4 regions of the Pseudomonas sp. NPDC086581 genome follow, and region 4 is predicted to be linked to each of the others. Evidence: riboswitches for the same ligand, from Rfam matches in the RefSeq annotation. Region 4 holds a riboswitch; each other region holds the start of a gene.
What was found. Region 4 has a riboswitch for cobalamin ahead of ACIPK7_RS19285 (TonB-dependent receptor domain-containing protein). Riboswitches for the same ligand answer to the same signal wherever they lie in the genome.

Region 1 (3,600 bases), 140 kb from region 4:
GCGCCAGCCGCGCCAGGGTTACGGCGCGAACATCGCGCTTGGTCAGTTGGCCGTCATGGCGGTAGACCTCGTCCGGCAGGCCGGTGGTCAGCGGCAGGCGAACAGCGTCAGCACCCGCCACGCATTGCACCGCAACGAGATTCAGCGCGGCGGTCTCGCTCGGCGACCAGTCGCTGGCGAGTCCGTCGATGCGTCGCTCCACCTCGCCGCCCAGGTGCTCCAGCACGCTGAGGCGACTCGCGCCGAAACCCCGTTCGCGCAGCAGCGCAGCGATGGCCGCCGGGCTGCTGCCATCGTTGCTGAGGATCAGCAGCTTCGCGCCGTCGTGGATCTGCGCATTGAGTGCCGCCAATGGGCGCGCCACCAGCGACAGCAGCGTGCAGTCCTGCAACGCCCAGCCCATCCGCGCGGCAGCGAGCGAAGCGGAAGACGGCGCGGAAAGTACGAGCATTTCCTCGGACGGAATCTGACGGGCAAGGCTTGCGCCGACGCCGAACAGCATCGGGTCGCCGCTGGCCAGCACGCAGGTCGGCTCACCGCGTCGACGCAAGACCGGCTCCAGGCTGAACGGGCTCGGCCAGGCCTGGCGACGGGCGCCCAGGCAATGCGGCAGTAACTCCAGCTGGCGTGGCGCGCCAATCACTTCGCTGGCGGCGAGCAGGGCGCGGCGCGCGGCCTTGCCGAGGCCGGCATAGCCGTCCTCGCCGATGCCGACAATGGTCAGCCAGGGCGTCATGAAATGTCCTCAGGGGTGCGACGATCGATCCGACGGGCAGGCTTTTCCTGCCTCCGAACAAAGCAGGCATAATACCCGCTTCGTCGGTGCTCGTAGGACGCTTCGCCTTTTGCGGTGAAGTTTCTCAGAGCCGAAGAGGGAACACGGTTAAGCCGTGGCTGCCCCCGCAACTGTAAGCAGCGAGTCCGCGCAATGCGGCGACACGAGAACGACGTTCCGTGCCGCCGGCCAGGCCACTGGGCAACCGGGAAGGCCGCGCTGGATGAGGACCTGCCAGCCAGGAGACCTGCCGACGAAACCAGTCGCGCGTGCAGACATCGAGCGGGGTGTATCGGTGTCGTGAAGTCCCCTTTGGGGGATTCGCAGGTCACCGCGATCCAGCCCTGGTGACCACCGTGCAAGACCCTTCAGCCCTGCCCGTCCGTCCGCATGCCTGCCCCGGCCTGCTGCGCATCGTGGCCTCCCGCGATGGGGGCATCTGCCGCCTCAAGCTGCCTTGCGGGCAACTCGACGCCAACGCCGCGCGCGCCATCGCCCTGGCGGCCGAACGGCATGCAGACGGCGTGCTCGAAGCGACCAACCGCGCCAACCTGCAAATTCGCGGCGTACATGCCGGCGCCGAAAATGCGCTGAGCCGTGAACTGCTGGCCGCCGGCCTCGGCCCGCGTGAGCTGGCTTCGGACGACGTGCGCAACCTGCTGGTCAGCCCGGCGCTCGGCCTGGACACTGGCAGCGCGTTCGACGCGAGCCCGCTGGCCCGCCAGCTGCTCGACCTGCTGGAGCACACCCCGCGCTTCCACGGCCTGTCGCCCAAGTTCGGCATCCAGCTGGACGCCGGCGAAACGCTGGCGATGCTGGAACACCCCAACGATCTCTGGCTTTCGGCCATGTCCGACGGTGCCGCGCCGCTGTTCGCCTTCGGCCTGGCCGGCTGCCCACCGCAGCGCGAGACCGATCGCCCTGCTCTCGCCGCCGTCAGCGCCGAACAGGTACCGCTGCTGGTGGAAACTCTGCTGCACCTGTTCCTCGATCTTGCCGGCGACGGCCAGACGCGCATGCGCCACCTGCGCGAGATGCTTCGCGATGAAGTGCTGCTGGAGCGCCTGCAGCAACGCCTGCCCTTCCCGCTGCAACTCGGAGCGGCTGTGGATAACTGGCGACGTCCTGCGCCGCAGGCTTTCGGCCATCTCGGAATTCAGCCCCAGCGTCAGCCGGAACGGGTCATGGTCGGCGCGGGATTCGTCCTCGGACGCCTCGACAGCACCACCCTGTTCGGCCTCGCGGATCTTGCCGAGCGCTTCAGCGTCGGACAGCTGCGTCTGACGCCCTGGCAAAGTCTGATCCTCCCTGGCGTGGCACAAACCGATGCCGCCGTCGTGCTCGGCGCGCTGGCCAACCTCGGCCTGGTGATCGACGCCGCGCAGCCGCTGTCGCGCCTCGTCGCATGCAGCGGTTCCAGCGGTTGCGCCCGTGGGCTGGCCGACACTAAGGCCGATGCGCTGCGCCTGGCCGAGCGCCTGCGCCACGCACCGCCGGCCGGTGTACACCTGTGCGGCTGCCCGCGCTCCTGCGCCGCCGCCCACGTCGCCCCTTACACCCTGCTGGCCGTCGCCGACGGCCGCTATGACCTGTTCCGTCGCGCCGATGGCGTGGCCGGCTTCGGCCAGCCAGTGGCGCGCAACCTTTCCCTCGATGCCGCCGGCGACCTGCTGGCCGCACCCGGAGCCCTCACCGATGCTTGATTACATTCGCGACGGCCAGGCGATCTACCGCCAGTCCTTCGCCACTATTCGCGCCGAAGCCGACCTGTCCGGCATTCCCGCCGACCTCGAGAAACTCGCCGTGCGGGTGATCCACGCCTGCGGCATGGTCGACGTCGTGCAGGACCTGCACTTCTCCGCCGGCGCCGGGGCCATCGGCCGTGCGGCGCTGGCCGCTGGCGCACCGATCCTCTGCGATGCGCGGATGGTCGCCGAGGGCATCACCCGCGCGCGCCTGCCGGCCCACAACGAGGTGATCTGCACCCTCAACAATGCAGACGTACCCGACCTCGCCCGCGAACTGGGCAACACCCGCTCGGCGGTGGCGCTGGAGCACTGGCGCGAGCACCTGGAAGGCAGCGTGGTGGTGATCGGCAACGCGCCGACCGCGCTCTTCTACCTGCTGGAAATGCTCGATGCCGGCGCGCCGAAACCGGCGCTGATCCTCGGTTTCCCGGTGGGCTTCGTCGGCGCCATGGAGTCCAAGGACGCCCTCGCCGCCGACAGCCGTGGCGTGCCCTACGTGATCGTCCGCGGTCGCCGTGGCGGCAGCGCGATGGCCGCCGCCGCAGTGAACGCCCTGGCCACGGAGGTGGAGTGATGACCGGCCGCCTCATCGGCCTGGGCGTCGGCCCGGGCGACCCGGAATTGCTGACCCTCAAGGCCCTGCGCCTGCTGCGCGCCTCCCCGGTGATCGGCTATTTCGTGGCCAAGGCCAAGCACCACGCCGGCCAGGGCGGAAACGCCTTCGCCATCATCGAGCAGCACCTGCTCGATGAGCAGCAACGCCTGCCGCTGGTCTACCCGGTGACTACCGAGAAGCTGGAGCCACCGCTGACCTACGAAGGCGTGATCAGCGACTTCTATGACACCGCTGCCGAGCAGGTGGCGATGCACCTGGATGCCGGCCGCGACGTGGCGGTGATCTGCGAGGGCGACCCGTTCTTCTACGGCTCCTACATGTACCTGCATGACCGACTTTCAGAGCGGTACGACACCGAAGTCGTACCCGGCGTCTGCTCGATGCTCGGCAGTGCGGCGGTGCTCGGCGTGCCGCTGGTGTACCGCAACCAGAGCCTGTCGGTGCTCTCCGGCGTGCTGCCC
Region 2 (3,600 bases), on a different contig from region 4:
CGGCGGCCTGCTGGTGGCGGAGGCGGGGCTGCTTGACGGCCGCAGCGCCACAGCCCACTGGAGTGGTGCCGAGGCCTTCGCCGAACGCTTCCCGCGCGTGCGCCTGGAAGCGCACAAGCCGATGGTGGACGACGGCGACCTGATCACCTCCGCGGGGCTGATGGCCTGGTCCGAGCTGGGCCTGCGCATCGTCGACCGCCTGCTCGGCCCGAGCATCGCCAACCGCACCGCACGTTTCCTGGTGGTCGAACACAGCGACAGCGCCCAGCAATGCGGCAGCAATTTCGCCCCGCTGCTGGGGCATGGCGACGCCGCCATCCTCAAGGTGCAGCATTGGCTGCAGGGCAACGGCGCGGTGGACGTCAGCCTCGCTGCCATGGCCGCCCAGGCTGGACTGGAAGAGCGCACCTTCCTGCGCCGCTTCCGCGCCGCCACCGGGCTCAAGCCCACCGAGTACTGCCAGCACCTGCGGGTAGGCAAGGCGCGCGAGCTGCTGGAATTCACCAACGGCACGGTGGACCACATCGCCTATACGGTCGGCTACCTCGATCCGGGCTCGTTCCGCAGCACCTTCCGCAAGATCACCGGGATGGCGCCGAGCGATTATCGCAAGCGCTTCGGGGCGAAGGTTGGCGCGAGCGCACTCAGCGATTGAGCGCAGCCTGTTTCTGCTGCATCAGCTCCATCATCAGCGGTGCCAGATCCTGGTCGGTGAGGGCAGGATGAACCTGCATGTCCAGCAGATCGTTCCACTGCATCATCCAGCGTTGTATTTCGATAGGGCTCTCGGCTTCGGCCAACCCGAAGCCGAGCATGTGCCCGACGGCATGCCAGCGGCCTAGCAGCTTTACCGCAGCATGCGGCAGTGCGCCGTTCTTGAGGAAGCGCTCGATGGCGGCATCACGGTTTTCCATGGGAATGGTCCAACTCACCAGATAGAGCATGTCGCACCTCTGGCCCGGGTCCGGGCAGTCAAGTGTCGCGGACCCGAATCGGTACCGCCGCCAGAGTCACGCCTGTTGTTTCCCAGGCGTTACAGCCGCCGGCTGGGAGCGGTTTCCTCCCGTCAGGCATAGCAGCCGTCGCCCGAAGGCGAGATGCCGCTGATCGGCGGCGCACGATGCCGTCGATCGACGGTCACACCCAGCGATCATTCTCCGCCGTGCGTTCGCCGCCCTGGTCGCCGGTGTTCAGCACCCCGCGCGGTTCGATCAGCATCACCTGCACCTCGTGCTCGGCGTAGGGCTTGTGCTCCACGCCGCGGGGCACCACGTACAGTTCGCCGGCGCGCAGGGTCAGCGGGCCGTCGCGGAAGTCGATGCGCAGCTCGCCATCCAGCACGATGAAGGTCTCGTCGGTGTCGGCGTGGCTGTGCCAGACGAAGTCGCCCTGCAGCTTCACCACCTTGAACTGGTAGTCGTTCATCTCGGCGATCACCCGTGGTTGCCAGGTTTCACTGATGCGGTCGAGCTTGGCCTGCAGGTTGATCGGTTGGCGTTGGGTCACGGTGGTGTTCTCCTTGGGATCGTTGCGTCGACACTACGACCGACCCGTCGAGCGGTCTTGCAGGAAATTGCGCTTCGATGCGGCTTACCGATTTGCTGCTGGTCGCCGCATGGCGCTGAGGGGCGAAAACGGGTGACTATGCTCAGATCATCGCGCCCGTTCTTGCTGGAGACCGCCATGTCCACGCCCGCTCCCATTGCCCGCCCCAGCGTCATCCCTTGCCTGCGCTACCGCGATGCGCCCCAGGCCATCGACTGGCTGTGCGCCACCTTCGGCTTCCAGCGGCAACTGGTGGTCGCCGATGATCATGGCGGCATCGCCCACGCGCAGCTGGCGCTGGCCGACGGCAGCGGGCTGGTGATGCTCGGGTCATTGCACGACAACGAATACGGCCGGCTGATGCGCCAGCCCGACGAGATGGGCGGCTGCACGCAGAGCATCTACGTGGTGGTGAAGGATGCCGAGGTGCTGTATCGCGCGGCAGTGGACGGCGGCGCGCAGATCGTCATCGACATCAAGGACGAGGACTACGGCGGCCAGGGTTTCACCTGCCGTGATCCGGAAGGGCACATCTGGAGTTTCGGCACCTACGATCCCTGGCACTGATCCCGCGCTTTCGCGCCAAGCCCGCAACATCCTGCCCAACCCCTGCGCTTGACGCTTTCGTCCGCCAAGTGTTCAGATTCGCCCCGTTTCAGGTGCCCCCCGCCGCCGTGCGTGGGGTGAAACGGGAAGCCGGTGCGTCGCCCTCGTGCGACCAGTCCGGCGCTGCCCCCGCAACGGTAAGCGAGCGAAGCATCCACTAGGCCACTGTGCTCAGGCATGGGAAGGCGGACGTTTCATGACCCTCGCAAGCCCGGAGACCGGCCTGGAACCTGTTTGGCAAACCCGCGGTGGGCGGGCGTGAGCCGGTTCCCGGGGCGCGCTCGTTCCGGGTGTCGCTGCGCCGCCTGCGAAATCCCGATTTCGAGGCGATCACCTTGCAACATTCTTCGTTCCTGAACCGGCGTGTCCTGCGCTGGAGTTCTGTCCTTCCTCTCTGTGTCCTTGGCTCGCAGCTCGCTGCGGCGCCGCTCGACCTGGCCGATGAAATCGTCAGCGGCCCTTCCGTGGAATCCACCACCGTGGCCGACATGGCCCGCTACGGCAGCAAGCTGGAGGTCATCGACCGCCAGCAGATCGAACGCGCCGGCCCCAGCGCCGACATCACCCGCGTGCTGCAGATGGTCGTGCCCGGCCTGTTCGTTGCGCCGAAGAACGGACCGTTCGACTACGGCACCTACTCACTGCTCGGCGGGCGTAATGACGACACGCTGATCCTGCTGGACGGCGTGCGGCTGAACAACCGCCTCTACGGCGGCATCTACATCGACACCCTGCCGACCACCGCGGTGGAGCGCATCGAAGTGCTCAAGGGCGGCCAGGGCCTGCTGTTCGGCACCCAGGCGGTGTCCGGGGTGATCAACATCGTCACCCGCAGCGCGCGGAGCCGCGAGGCGGCCGGCGAAGTGAATCTCGGCCTGGACACCTTCAAGGGCCGCAGTGGTGATGCCCGCGCCGAGAAGATCGCGCAGAACGGCCTGGGCGACCTCGGCCTGATGGCCTACGTCAGCCACAACCGCTCCGACGGCTACCAGCCCTACCGCGACCGCGACATGACCGACACGGTGAGCGACAAGCGTCGCTCCTACGACGTCAACGTATTCGGCGCCAAGGCCATCCAGGCCATCGGCGATGCCTCGCGGCTGGAGCTGTTCTACCAGTACGCCGACGCCGAGCTGGACTTCGCCCGGCCAACTTCCAACCACCACACCAGCAACAACCGCGTGCAGCAGATTGCCACGGCGACTTTCCAGCAGAGCGTCAGCGAGGACTTCAGCTGGTTCGCCAAGACCCACATCAATGACTGGGATACCCGCTACGACCGCGTCTACAACCTGCAGGGCGGCGGCACCCAGGTGCTCAATCACAACGACTACTGGGGCTTCACCGACTGGGGCGCGCAGCTCGAAGGCAAGGCGAAGCTGGCGGGCGGTCACGAGCTGGTCCTGGGCAACGACAACCAGTGGTACAAGGGCCAGGACGATGTGCTGA
Region 3 (3,600 bases), 130 kb from region 4:
TTCCAGTCGGCCTGCCAGCGGGCGAGGTCGCTGCTGCCAGTCTGCGGGTGATAAACCGCCACACGCGGCAAGATCTGCGGCTCGCTCCAGGCGTAGTCGCGTTGCAGGTGACGGCTGGCCAGGCAGGCGAAGAACTGCCGGGCGTTGTCCATGCCGCCCTGGCGCAGGTACTGCCAGAGGCGCTCGGCGTCCGCCGGCGCGACGCTGCACAGGGCGCTGAGTTCGGGGTCGGGCTTGTCGTCGCCCGGCACCGCGATCAACGTGGCGCCGCGCTCGGCCAGCGCCGCCAGTTGCTCCATGCCATAGCGCCAGTAGCCGACGCCGCCGTGCACCGAGATCAGGACGACCTTGGCGTGCTGCAGCACCTCGTCGACGTAGAGGTCCACCGAGGCATGGTTCTGCAGCTGCATGGGGTTGGCCAGGCGCAGGCTCGGGTAGTCCTCCGGCAGCTCGCGCGCCGCCTCGGCGAGCAGCGCCAGGTGCGAATCGCCGCTGCAGAGGATCACCAGCTCGGCGGGCGTCTGGGCCAGGTGGGCGATGCCGTCGTCGGGGACGAAGCCGCCGGGTTGGGTGCGCAGCAGGTGCATGGGCTTGCTCGGTGTGAGTGCTCTTTTAGGAGCGGGGGCGCCTAGCTCTTGCTCGCGAACCAAACCCCGCTGCGAGGCCGTTCGCGAGCAAGCTCGCTCCTACGAAAAGCAGTGTTACGCCAGGGCGGTACGCAGCTCGTTGGCGATGGTGGCCTGGTCCAGTTCCTGGCCGATCACCACCAGGCGGGTGCCGCGGGTTTCGTCGCTGCGCCAGGCGCGGTCGAAGTGCTTGTCGAAGCGCTTGCCGACGCCCTGTACCAGCAGGCGCATGGGCTTGCCGGGGATGGCGACGAAGCCCTTGATGCGCAGCACGGCGTGGCGCTCGACCAGCGCGTTCAGTGCGTCCAGCAGGGCGCGTTCTTCCACTTCCGGCAGGTCGACATGGAAGGAGTCGAACTCGTCGTGGTCGTGGTCTTCATGACCTTCGTGGTCGTGATGGGTCGGGCGGCTGTCGATGTGCAGCTCGGCTTCGGCGTTCAGCCCCAGCAGCACCGAGAGCGGCAGCTGGCCGGAGTTGGCTTCGACGATCTTCACCGCCGGCGGCAGCTCTTCGGCGACCTCGGCACGCACGCGGGCCAGCGCTTCGGCGTCCAGCAGGTCGGCCTTGTTCAGCACCACCAGGTCGGCGCTGGCCAACTGGTCTTCGAACAGTTCGTGCAGCGGCGATTCGTGGTCCAGGTTCGGGTCCTGCTTGCGCTGCTCGTCCACCTGCTCGGGGTGGGCGGCGAAGGTGCCGGCGGCCACGGCCGGGCTGTCAACCACGGTGATCACCGCGTCCACGGTGCAGGCGTTGCGGATTTCCGGCCACTGGAAGGCCTGTACCAGCGGCTTGGGCAGGGCCAGGCCGGAGGTCTCGATGAGGATCTGGTCGAGGTCGCCACGGCGCGCTACCAGTTCGCGCATTACTGGGAAGAATTCTTCCTGCACGGTGCAGCACAGGCAGCCGTTGGCCAGCTCGAAGACGCGGCCGACCGCTTCTTCTTCGCTGCAACCAATGGAGCACTGCTTGAGGATTTCGCCGTCGATGCCCAGCTCGCCGAATTCGTTGACGATCACCGCGATGCGGCGGCCTTCGGCGTTGTCCAGCATATGGCGGAGCAGGGTGGTCTTACCGGCGCCGAGGAAGCCGGTAACGATGGTGACGGGGAGTTTGGCCAGGGTTTTCATGCGCGCCTCGCAAGCGAAATTGGAGGGCGGATGAAGGGCGCGCGCGCGGGTTCGCCGCGCAACGAAGGTCGCCACCGGATCACCCCGCCCGGTTGTCTTGATGCTGCTCGAGGCAGGTCTCCTGGCTCACAGCCCTTTCGTGTTCTTTCGCCTTCCCGCCTTGGTCGGCAGTGGCGTGTGAAAGAACAGGCTGTTCACAGTTGCGGGGGCAGCCGTGGCGCATCCGAAGATTTCCACGTTCCCTCTTAGCTCCGGCCAGTGCCGGAGAACCTCGAAGGGAGGAAGGCTACGCAGCGCGGCCGGGGCGGTCAATCGCCGGGGATCGGTTGACGCCTGCCGGCGGCCGTGGTCTGCTTGCGCGGTTTCAGGTGTCTCGCGCCACGCGCGAGGTGAAACGGGAAGCCGGTGCGTCCGCAAGGACCAGTCCGGCGCTGCCCCCGCAACGGTAAGCGCATCGAGGGTCGTCAGTAGCCACTGTGCCAAGGCATGGGAAGGCTGACCCATCCAGCGAAGAGTTTTCGCTGGCGTCGCAAGCCCGGAGACCGGCCTGGAATTCTTCGTTTTTGGCAAACCCGCGGTGGGCGGGCGCAGGCCGTGGCGCGACCGTTCGGGCGCGTTCGAATGCGTTCAACCTCTGCGTTCTCTTTCTTTGATCTTCAGAGGGAACGTTCATGTCCAGCAGCATCCTGACGCACGCGTCGAGCACTTCCATCCCCCTTTCCAAGCGTATCAGCCTGGCCGTCGGCGCCAGCCTGCTCGGTGCGCTGCTGGTGTATTTCGCCGGTTTCTCGCACATCGACGCGGTGCACAACGCCGCCCATGACACCCGCCATAGCGCCGGTTTCCCCTGCCATTGATGTGCGCCGCCTGCGCGTAAGCGCAGCGGATTCGAGGTACTCGCGATCGCTGGTTCGCCGCGTTCGTAGCCTCGTCTTGTCCGGAGAACTGCAATGATCAAACGTATCGCCCAGACCGCCGGTTTCGCCGGTCTGATCGCGGCGCTGGTGCTGACCCTGGTCCAGCTGCTGTGGGTATCCCCGCTGATCCTCAAGGCGGAAACCTATGAGAAATCCGAACCGGCCGCCGTGCTGGTCGAGGAGCACGCCCACGAGCACGCCGACGGCGCTGCTGCGGGTCATCACCATGATGCGGAAGCCTGGGAGCCGGAAGACGGCTGGCAGCGCATTATTTCCACCACCGGCGGCAACCTGGTGGTCGCGGTGGGCTTCGCCCTGATGCTGGCCGGCCTGTTCACCCTGCGCGAACCGGGCAGGGTCTCCGAGGGCCTGTTCTGGGGGCTGGCCGGTTTCGCCGTGTTCACCCTGGCGCCGTCCCTCGGCCTGCCGCCGGAGGTCCCTGGCACGGCCGCCGCCGACCTGAGCCTGCGGCAGACCTGGTGGATCGGCACCGCTGCCGCCACCGCCGCTGGTCTTGCTTTGCTGGTGTTCGGCCGCCACTGGGCGCTGCGCATCGTCGGCCTCGCGTTGCTGGTGGTGCCGCACGTAATCGGCGCGCCGCAGCCGGAGGTCCATTCCAGCCTCGCGCCGGAAAGCCTGGCCCACGAGTTCATCATCGCCTCGCTGGTCACCAACGCGGTGTTCTGGGTGGCGCTCGGCCTGGTCGCGGCCTGGCTGTTCCGCCGCTTCGCGCCATCGGCCTGATCCACGCGCTATGCTCGACCCCGCAGCCGGTTCGGCCGTCTGCGGGGTTTTTATTTTGATCTTCAAGGAGAGCGACCATGACACTGGTTGCCGGCCTCGGTTGCCGCCGGGGCTGCCCGCTCGACGAACTGCGTGCGCTGCTGCGAGAAACATTGGCCGAAGCGGGGCTCGACGAGTCGAACCTC
Region 4 (3,600 bases):
CGCCCTCGGCATGGCCATCGCCGCTCGCATGCAGGGTTCGGGGCGCAAGTCGGTGGCGGTGATCGGCGACGGCGCACTGACCGCCGGCATGGCCTTCGAAGCGCTCAACCACGCGTCGGAAGTGAAGGCCGACATGCTGGTGATCCTCAACGACAACGACATGTCGATCTCCAACAACGTTGGCGGCCTGTCCAACTACCTGGCCAAGATCCTCTCCAGCCGCACCTACAGCAGCATGCGCGAAGGCAGCAAGAAGGTGCTCTCGCGCCTGCCCGGTGCCTGGGAGATCGCCCGCCGCACCGAGGAATACGCCAAGGGCATGCTGGTCCCCGGCACGCTCTTCGAGGAGCTGGGCTGGAACTACATCGGCCCCATCGACGGCCACGACCTGCCGACCCTGATCGCCACCCTGCGCAACATGCGTGACCTCAAGGGCCCGCAGTTCCTCCATGTGGTGACCAAGAAGGGCAAGGGCTTCGGCCCGGCCGAGATCGACCCGATCGGCTATCACGCCATCACCAAGCTGGAGCCCGAGGGCGCCCCCGCCCACGCCGTGCCGAAGAAGGCCGGCGGGCCGAAATACTCCAGCGTGTTCGGCCAGTGGCTGTGCGACATGGCTGCGCAAGACCCACGCCTGGTCGGCATCACCCCGGCCATGAAGGAAGGCTCCGACCTGGTGGCCTTCGCCGACAAGTTCCCGGACCGCTACTTCGACGTCGCCATCGCCGAGCAGCACGCCGTGACCCTGGCGGCCGGCATGGCCTGCGACGGCGCCAAGCCGGTGGTGGCGATCTACTCCACCTTCCTGCAGCGCGGCTACGACCAGCTGATCCATGACGTCGCGGTGCAGAACCTCGACGTCTTGTTCGCCATCGACCGCGCCGGTCTGGTGGGCGAAGACGGCCCGACCCACGCCGGCAGCTTCGACCTCTCCTACCTGCGCTGCATCCCCGGCATGCTGGTGATGACTCCCAGCGACGAGAACGAACTGCGCAAGCTGCTCACCACCGGCCATCATTTCGAAGGCCCGGCGGCGGTACGCTACCCGCGCGGCACCGGCCCCAACGCACCCATCGAGGCGGCGCTGGAAGCGGTCGAGATCGGCAAGGGCGTGCTGCGCCGCGAAGGCAAGGCCGGCAAGGTCGCCTTCCTGGTGTTCGGCGTGCAACTGGCCGAAGCGCTGAAAGTCGCCGAGCAGTTCGATGCCACCGTCGCCGACATGCGCTTCGTCAAGCCGCTGGACGAAGAGCTGGTGCGCCAGCTGGCCGCCAGCCACGAGCTGCTGGTGACCGTCGAGGAGAACTCGGTGATGGGTGGCGCCGGCGCCGCCGTCAGCGAATTCCTCGCCCGCGAGAATATCCAGCAGCCGATCCTGCACCTGGGCCTGCCGGACTACTACGTCGAGCACGCCAAGCCCGCGCAGATGCTCGCGGAGTGCGGGCTAGACGCCGCCGGCATCGAAACATCGGTGACGGCGCGCCTGGAGGCCCTCGGCCAACGCTGAGACCGATCGGCGCATCCCTCCCCCGGAGTATTGCCAGTGACGGGCGCACCGACTAAGGTGCGCCCGTTTTCGTTCGAGGTAACGGGAAGCAGGTGAAAGACCTGCGCTGCCCCCGCAACGGTAACCGACGCGCTCCCTGCGGGAGCGCAGCATCGCCATCCGCCACTGCTTACGCGGGAAGGCGGCGATGTGACGTCGGCAGCCCGGAGACCGCCCTCGACACGCCCCGACAGGTGTTGCGGAGGGCCGCACCGTCAAGTGCGGCCTGCCGCCCTTGCCACGCCCTCCTCGAAAGTCATCCGACCGCTTTTGAGGACGTTCCATGAAACTGACCCGACTCGCCCTGGCCACCAGCCTGCTGCCCGGCCTGGCCTTAGCCGCCGACGACATCTACCGGCTCTCCGACCAGGTGATCACCTCCGCACGCCAGGCCCAGCCACGTGCCGAAGCCACTTCGGCCAACAGCGTATTCACCCGTGCCGACATCGAGCGCCTGCAAGTGCGCAGCGTTCCCGCCCTGCTCGCCCGCGTGCCCGGCGTGCAGATGGGCAGCTCCGGCGGCGTGGTCTCGTACTCCGTGCGCGGCACCAGCACCGCGCAGACCCTGGTGCTGGTGGACGGCCAGCGTATCGCCTCGGCCAGCAGCGGCATCGCCCGCCTGGATTACCTGAGCATCGACAGCATCGAGCGCGTCGAAGTGACCCGCGGCCCGCGTTCCGCACTGTACGGCGCCGACGCCATCGGCGGCGTCATCCAGATATTCACCCGCCGCGGTGACGCCGGCCTGCACCCCGAAGTACGCCTGGCTGCCGGTAGCCACGGCACCTTCGAACGCAGCCTGAGCCTGTCCGGCGGCGACGAGCAAACCCGCTACAACCTCGGTGGCAGCCTCGACGAGAGCCAGGGCTGGGACCGCACCAGCGACAACATCGGCGCCGACAGCGACGACGACGCCCAGCGCAACAAGGCCGTGCACCTGAACCTGGACCACCGTTTCAGCGAGGACTGGAAGGCCGGCCTGAACCTCAACGACCAGCGCGGCAAGAACGAATACGACGACGCCTACAACTTCGAGCCGGGCTCACCCCGCGACGAATTCCGCGTCAGCAGCTACAGCACCTACCTCGACGGCCAGATTACGAAGATGTGGAACAGCCGCCTGGAACTGGGCCGCAGCTTCGACCGCAACAAGGCCGTAGGCGCCGCCGACAGCTGGAACAACGGCACGCTGGAAACCACCCGCCACTCGGCGAGCTGGATCAACCGCCTGCAACTCGACGACGCCAACCAGCTGGCGCTGGGCGCCGACTGGTACGAAGACAAGGTCGACGGCAGCACCGCCTTCGCCGACGACCAGCGCAGCAACCGCGCCTTCTTCGCCCAGCACAGCTTCAAGAGCGACAACTTCGGCACCGAGCTGGGCATCCGCCACGACAACAACCAGGCCTACGGCAGCCAGAACAGCTGGAACGCCGCCCTCAGCCTGCCGGTAGGCGACAGCCAGACCTGGATCGCCAGCTACGGCGAAGGCTTCCGCGCGCCGACCTTCAGCGACCTCTACTACCCCGGCGCCAGCAACCCGGACCTGAAGGCCGAGACCTCGAAGACCTACGAGCTGCAATGGCGCGGGGACTTCTCCGGCACGCACCTGGAAGCCTCGCTGTACCGCACCGAGATCGACGACCTGATCGCCTGGGACAGTACCAGCAACCAGCCGGAGAACATCAACAAGGCACGCATCAATGGCTTCGAGGCCAGCGTCGCCCGCGACGTGCTCGGCTGGCAGGCCGCCCTCGGCCTGAGCCTGATCGACCCGCGCGACCGCGACACTGGCCATACCCTGCCGTACCGCGCGCGCCGCACCCTGAGCCTGGATCTGGATCGCCAGTTCGGCGCCTTCGGCGTCGGCGGCACCTGGCGCGCAGTCAGCCAGCGCTACGACGACGCGGCCAACACCCGCGAGCTGTCCGGCTACGGCGTGCTCGACCTGCGCACCAGCTGGCTGGCCAGCGACGAGATTCGCTTCGACCTGAAGCTGGATAACGCCCTGGACCGCGACTACACCCTGGGCGACTACCTGCGCCCGACCAGCCCGA

Region 1: it holds a riboswitch for cobalamin, as region 4 does, so the genes downstream of both, cobG (precorrin-3B synthase) here and ACIPK7_RS19285 (TonB-dependent receptor domain-containing protein) in region 4, are expected to answer to the same signal.
Region 2: it holds a riboswitch for cobalamin, as region 4 does, so the genes downstream of both, ACIPK7_RS02735 (TonB-dependent receptor plug domain-containing protein) here and ACIPK7_RS19285 (TonB-dependent receptor domain-containing protein) in region 4, are expected to answer to the same signal.
Region 3: it holds a riboswitch for cobalamin, as region 4 does, so the genes downstream of both, ACIPK7_RS18640 (CbtB-domain containing protein) here and ACIPK7_RS19285 (TonB-dependent receptor domain-containing protein) in region 4, are expected to answer to the same signal.

What each region holds. Positions count from the first base shown of each region.
Region 1 covers NZ_JBIVBR010000009.1:50,141-53,740, reverse strand. The annotation lists gene cbiE (precorrin-6y C5,15-methyltransferase (decarboxylating) subunit CbiE) at 1-736, opposite strand, end outside; cobalamin riboswitch at 804-1,045, shown strand; gene cobG (precorrin-3B synthase) at 1,123-2,478, shown strand; gene ACIPK7_RS18580 (precorrin-8X methylmutase) at 2,471-3,097, shown strand; gene ACIPK7_RS18575 (precorrin-2 C(20)-methyltransferase) at 3,097-3,600, shown strand, end outside.
Region 2 covers NZ_JBIVBR010000001.1:557,463-561,062, reverse strand. The annotation lists gene ACIPK7_RS02755 (GlxA family transcriptional regulator) at 1-655, shown strand, start outside; gene ACIPK7_RS02750 (DUF3303 domain-containing protein) at 645-944, opposite strand; gene ACIPK7_RS02745 (cupin domain-containing protein) at 1,138-1,506, opposite strand; gene ACIPK7_RS02740 (VOC family protein) at 1,684-2,112, shown strand; cobalamin riboswitch at 2,186-2,393, shown strand; gene ACIPK7_RS02735 (TonB-dependent receptor plug domain-containing protein) at 2,586-3,600, shown strand, end outside.
Region 3 covers NZ_JBIVBR010000009.1:63,642-67,241, forward strand. The annotation lists gene cobN (cobaltochelatase subunit CobN) at 1-587, opposite strand, end outside; gene cobW (cobalamin biosynthesis protein CobW) at 702-1,754, opposite strand; cobalamin riboswitch at 1,848-2,043, opposite strand; cobalamin riboswitch at 2,104-2,320, shown strand; gene ACIPK7_RS18640 (CbtB-domain containing protein) at 2,426-2,611, shown strand; gene ACIPK7_RS18645 (CbtA family protein) at 2,705-3,415, shown strand; gene ACIPK7_RS18650 (cobalamin biosynthesis protein) at 3,493-3,600, shown strand, end outside.
Region 4 covers NZ_JBIVBR010000009.1:192,844-196,443, reverse strand. The annotation lists gene dxs (1-deoxy-D-xylulose-5-phosphate synthase) at 1-1,504, shown strand, start outside; cobalamin riboswitch at 1,542-1,738, shown strand; gene ACIPK7_RS19285 (TonB-dependent receptor domain-containing protein) at 1,827-3,600, shown strand, end outside.